2 regions of the Shewanella sp. SM69 genome follow, and region 2 is predicted to be linked to the other one. Evidence: predicted binding sites of a transcription regulator. Region 2 holds the regulator's gene; the other holds the start of a gene.
The links. The regulator LexA, encoded in region 2, represses DNA repair genes until DNA is damaged. The targets are predictions, from matches to a motif close to TACTGTATNNNNATACAGTA.

Region 1 (3,193 bases), on a different contig from region 2:
CAGTACGTTCTTTTTCTCTGGCTTCAAGTTGTACTAAGTAATCACTCGCTCCTTCGCTCAGACCGCGCCATTCATCTAGTTCGCTGTTGTAGCCTTCACGGATCACCCCGCCATCGCGGATAAGCATAGGTGGATTATCGACTATCGCGCGCTCAAGTAGGGCTTGCTCAGCGGGGAACTCACCTAAGTGTTGACGCAATTGAGTCGTGTGCGGCGCGCTCAGTGTACTTAAACTCTGTTGTAATTCAGGCAATAAGCCCAGAGCTTGACGTAAACGTGCAAAGTCCCTTGGACGGGCAGTGCGCAGGGCTAACCTTGCCATGATACGTTCGATATCGCCAAGTGCCTTTAACTGCTCATGCAAACCTTCGTGGGCTGCGGTATCGAGGAGTTCAGTCACCGCCTGTTGGCGCGCCTTAATTTGCTTAGGATCTCGCAGAGGCTGATGGATCCAGCGTTGTAACATACGACTGCCCATAGGCGTTGCCGTGTTATCTAATACTGCGGCTAAGGTATTATCGCGGCCACCGGCAAGGTTTTGAGTGAGTTCTAGATTTCGGCGAGTTGCCGCATCGAGTACTATGCTATCGGTTTGATTGAAGCGGATAATGGCATTGATATGGGGCAGTGCCGTGCGCTGTGTGTCTTTGACATATTGCATCAAGCAACCCGCAGCTTGCAGTGATAAACGTGCATCTGCGATACCAAAACCATGTAAGTCTTTAGTGCCGAACTGGGCCAGTAGTAACTTGATACTCGTATCGTAATCAAATTCCCATTCAGGGCGACGACGTTTACCTTTAAAACCGTTAAGTAGACCTAGTTCGCCAAAGTCTTCACTGTAGAGGATTTCAACGGGATTAGTGCGTTGCAATTCCGCTTCTAATGACTCTCGCGTGTCGAGCTCTGCAATCACAAAACGTCCGGATGAAACATCTAATGTGGCATAACCAAAACCGACTTTACCTTGATAAACCGCGGCTAACAGATTGTCTTGGCGTTCTTGTAGCAACGCTTCGTCGGTTAAGGTGCCTGGTGTGACAATTCGCACCACTTTACGTTCTACGGGCCCTTTAGATGTCGCGGGATCGCCAATCTGTTCGCAAATCGCAACTGATTGACCAATTTGAACTAATTTTGCAAGATAGCCTTCCACAGCATGGTAAGGAAGTCCCGCCATCGGAATAGGATCGCCACCACTTTTACCGCGCGCAGTGAGTGAAATGCCTAATAGCTCAGAAGCGCGTTTAGCATCGTCATAAAACAACTCGTAGAAGTCACCCATGCGATAAAACAGCAACATATCGTGATGTTCTGCTTTCATCGTCAAGTACTGACGCATCATAGGAGTATGTTTTTCTAAATCATCGGTATCAATTACATTCATTAAATCGTTATCGTCCGTTGTGACTGCCTAAAGGCGATACAGTTTGTGTGGTTAAGGGTGATTAAGCGCTATGGAAGCGGAAGACTGCTGTACAATTTTCAGCTAAAAAGACCACGCAAAATTTGTTGCGCCAATCTTAGCAATAATTTAGCGAAAATTGAGCCCTTAACGATGGATATTGATCAAAGGGAGCTATTATCTGATTTAATATTCGCTAAAACCTTGGCCATATTAAAAATCCTATCAGCTAAAAATAATTCAGTCACAGGTCTTGATACTGTATGATTGTACAGTATACTAGTCAGCAGAATTAAGACAAAAAGCGCGGCTTTTTGAATTACCCGTTTGTAAATTAAATATCACTTTTGACAGCTTAATGCTTGTCTTGATGAGGGAACAGGAATGAAGGTCGATCCAAATAAAGAGAAAGCACTTGCTGCGGTATTGATCCAAATTGAGAAACAATTTGGTAAAGGCTCCATCATGAAGCTGGGCGAAGATCGCTCTATGGATGTTGAGACCATTTCTACCGGTTCTCTGTCTCTGGACGTTGCTTTAGGTGCTGGCGGTTTGCCAATGGGTCGTATAGTTGAGATCTATGGTCCTGAATCATCAGGTAAAACAACACTGACTTTAGAAGTGATTGCCGCAGCGCAACGTGAAGGCAAAACCTGTGCCTTTATAGATGCAGAGCATGCACTAGACCCTATTTATGCTAAAAAATTGGGCGTAGATATTGATAACCTGCTGTGTTCACAACCGGATACCGGCGAGCAAGCGCTTGAGATTTGTGATGCTTTAACTCGCTCAGGCGCTGTTGACGTTATCGTAGTCGACTCAGTGGCGGCATTAACGCCTAAAGCTGAAATCGAAGGCGAAATTGGTGATTCTCACATGGGCTTAGCGGCGCGTATGATGAGCCAAGCCATGCGTAAACTTGCGGGTAACTTAAAGCAATCTAACACCTTACTTATCTTCATCAACCAAATTCGGATGAAGATTGGTGTGATGTTCGGTAACCCAGAAACTACAACCGGTGGTAACGCGCTGAAGTTTTATGCTTCTGTTCGTTTAGACATTCGCCGCACTGGTGCCATTAAAGACGGCGATGAAGTGGTCGGTAACGAAACTCGCGTTAAAGTGGTGAAAAACAAGGTTGCAGCGCCGTTTAAGCAGGCTGAGTTCCAAATCCTTTATGGCCAAGGTATTAACCGTACTGGTGAGTTAGTAGACTTAGGCGTAGCCCATAAGTTGATTGAAAAAGCGGGCGCTTGGTACAGCTATAAAGGTGATAAAATCGGCCAAGGCCGTGCTAATGCTGGCAAATATCTGACTGAAAACCCTGCTATTGCTGCTGAAATTGACAAGACGCTACGTGAGTTGCTTTTGAGTAATCCGAGTGCCTTGGCTGCCAAAGCTGATGATAGTACTGAGGACAATATTGATTTAGAGACAGGCGAAGTATTCTGAGTCAGTCAGCCCATCAAATTGCGGTCGCGCTGTTAGCGCGCCGCGATTATTCCCGTTTACAAATCCGCGATAAATTGCTCGAAAAAGGTTTCGAACTTAACGATATCGAACCTGTACTCGATGCTTGCGAATCCTCCGGTTTTATTAATGATGCTCGTTATGCCGAACTGTTGGTGCGAAGCCACATCAGTCGAGGCCACGGTGCAATACGCATCCGCCAAGCAATCGCACAGAAAGGCTTATCTAAAGACTGTATTGAAGCCGCTTTGGTTAATTGTGATTGTGACTGGTTTGAGCTAGCAAAAGATAAAGCCACCAAAAAATACGGCATTCCCC
Region 2 (3,193 bases):
GAGTAAACAATACAACAATTGCTTCACAAGACTTCTCCTCTGCCAATTGCGAATAGCAACTACAAAGAAGAGCAACACAGTAAGTCTCAACTCTATGCAAACTCTTCAGTTCCCAAAAAAGCTTTTTTGACTTCAACGTGCGTTGGCGGCTGTTACTTTTAATCAAGTATTGTTACTGCTGGTAATTAGCCACGCTGGCACATACTGCTGAAATAAATCTGTTCTCTATTTTTAGTGGCGCTTCGAGTTCGATAAATACTCGATTCATTGACCACGGAAGGTGATATATCATCACCGACTTAACCAACCATACTTGCTGTTTAAATATTGATCAAGATCACTTATTTATCTAATTATCTGAAAAATTGCCAAAAAAAAGCCTCACATTCATAGGTGAGGCGGCTTTCAAGGTAAAAATTAAATGAATATTTAGTGTACAGCGCTAAAAAAAGATTGCTGACCGAAGAGATTGCCTTGCTCAATGCGTACGTCGGCATGTAAGTGACTGTTTACGTCTTCAAGCACTATGCCCATAGCTCGGGCACTTTTAGCCACGATTTGTAGGCGTCGATTATCCCGCGCATCCAATGATTGAGTCCAAGTAATGACTGCACTGGACGTACCACTTGTCAGGGCTTTTTCCATTGCCCACAGGGTTTCGACTTCATCTTTAGCATGTACCAGCAAAACTCTATCCATACGCACACCTGCGCTGGCGAGCATTTGCTTGTAGCCAATACTTGGAGGGTTGATGAGCACTAACCAACGGCCCTGTTGGCTTAACTGAGCGAGTTGTGCACTCAGATGAATTAATTCTTGGCGACCTTGAGTCTTAGTTGGCATGCAGGCGATGGGCGCATGGTGCCAGTCATAGTCAGCATCACGGACTTCATCGAGCCACAGGCCCGGATGGCGGGGGGCATTGCCAAGTAGTTTATTCATAGCCAATCTCCATTACGGATCACACCGACGGCGAGTCCTTCAATTGTTAAACTTTGGAAGCCTAAATCCACTTTAATCGGGGAGTAATCTTCATTTTCGGCATGTAGATAGACTACATTACCTTTTTTTTCGAAACGTTTAACAGTGACATCGTCATCGACTCTAGCGACAACCACTTGACCATTTCTAGCTTGTTCTACTTTATGAACTGCCAGCAAATCACCTTCGAGAATGCCGATATTTTTCATGCTGTCGCCTTTTACTCGCAGTAAAAAATCGGCGGCGGGATGGAACATGCTTGGGTCGACTTGGTAGTACTGTTCAACATGTTCTTGGGCGAGGATAGGTTCACCTGCGGCCACTTGGCCGATGAGCGGTAAACCTGTTTCAGTCAAATCTTCGATTTCCGCAGGCAGACGAATGCCCCGAGATGTGCCAGGCATGATCTCAATGCAGCCCTTTTTCGCCAACGCTTTAAGGTGTTCTTCAGCCGCATTGGCGCTCTTAAAACCTAAACGGGTTGCGATTTCTGCCCGAGTGGGTGGCATGCCAGTATCGGCAATATTTCGTTTAATTAGCTCTAATATTTCAGCTTGGCGTGGCGTCAAAGGTCTCATGGTGTTTCCTGTTTTTCTATACAGTTACTGTTAGTATATACAGTATTATTTGCAGCGCAAGTATTAACCACTTTTTAGCTATGTTGGAGAGAATTAGCGAATATTGCCCATAGTCTGGTATTCTATCGGGCTAGTAAACGCACTTAATTGCATAAGAATAATGCCTAAACACGACTCTCTTTGGTTGAAATCATTACGTTGGATCCAAAAACACTTAGTGCACACTATTGTGGTGCCTCAGGATCCCTTTGCCGATCTGAATCTGGATGCTTCCAGACCCCTTGTTTATGTGATGAAAACAGAATCCCTCAGTGACATCGCTGCTTTGAGCGAAATAACGGCTAAGTTAGGCTTACCAAGCCCTTATGAGCCTCTAGTGGCTAATGGTGTGACTGCGCCTCGGGTTGTCTGTCTTCAAGGACGTAAGCCACTATTTGGCGAACGTGCTGGTAATGAGCCTTTCCTCGAATGCTTTATGCGTTTGTTAGCCGTGCATAAGGAACGTCCTGAATTGGATATTCAACTGGTGCCCGTGAGCTTGTATTGGGGTCGCACGCCAGGGAAAGAAGACGACACTATGAAGGCGGCCGTATTTGAGCGGGAAAACCCGACTTGGTTGCGCAAGTGCTTGATGATTCTGTTCTTAGGTCGACATAACTTCGTGCAGTTTTCGAATGCCGTATCCCTGCGTTACATGGCTGACGAACATGGCACCGACATGGGGATTGCCCATAAGTTAGCACGGGTTGCGCGCGTGCATTTCCGTCGTCAACGTAAGGTAATGACAGGGCCTGTGCTGCCAAACCGCCAAGCACTGTTTCATTCGTTGCTCAAATCTGAGTCGCTGCGCAAAGCGATTCAAGAAGAAGCCGCCAGTAAAAAGATTTCTGAGACCCAAGCGCGCGAGACGGCTATTGAGTACCTCGATGAAATCGCTGCCGATTACTCAGACAGTTTAGTGCGCATTGCCGAGCGTTTCTTAACTTGGCTGTGGAACAAGCTTTACAGCGGGATCAACATTAAAGGCGCCGAGCAAGTTCGGCAGTTGCACCATGATGGCCACGAGATTGTTTATGTGCCTTGCCATCGCAGCCACATGGATTACCTGCTGTTATCGTATATTTTGTATTATCAAGGCATGGTTCCGCCGCACATTGCTGCTGGCATCAACCTCAATTTCTGGCCCGCGGGACCTATGTTCCGTCGCGGTGGTGCCTTCTTCATCCGCCGTAGTTTTAATGGTAACAAGCTGTACACCGCAGTATTTCGTGAGTATTTAGATCAGCTGTTTGCTAAAGGTTATTCGGTGGAATACTTCTCCGAAGGTGGCCGTTCACGTACTGGCCGTCTGTTGGCGCCGAAAACTGGCATGATCGCCATGACGATGAACAGCGTACTGCGCGGTATTGAACGTCCTGTCACACTTGTGCCTGTGTATTTAGGCTATGACCATGTGATGGAAGTAGCGACTTACCATAAAGAGTTAAGCGGTAAGAAAAAGAAAAAAGAATCTGTGTGGCAGGTGTTCGGTGCCATTCGTAAATTAGGTAATTTCGGCCAAGGTTATGTGAATTTTGGCGAGCCTATTACCCTGCAAAATTTCTTAAATGAGCGTGCGCCAAACTGGCGTGCTG

Region 1: the regulator LexA is predicted to act here: its motif matches at 1,663-1,682, upstream of recA (recombinase RecA).

The regions. Positions count from the first base shown of each region.
Region 1 is NZ_JAKKRV010000003.1:214,444-217,636, forward strand. Features, by position in the region: gene mutS (DNA mismatch repair protein MutS) at 1-1,387, opposite strand, end outside; gene recA (recombinase RecA) at 1,790-2,857, shown strand; gene L5M37_RS06835 (regulatory protein RecX) at 2,875-3,193, shown strand, end outside.
Region 2 is NZ_JAKKRV010000016.1:37,540-40,732, forward strand. Features, by position in the region: gene coxB (cytochrome c oxidase subunit II) at 1-27, opposite strand, end outside; gene L5M37_RS18640 (cell division inhibitor SulA) at 430-942, opposite strand; gene lexA (transcriptional repressor LexA) at 939-1,559, opposite strand; gene plsB (glycerol-3-phosphate 1-O-acyltransferase PlsB) at 1,720-3,193, shown strand, end outside.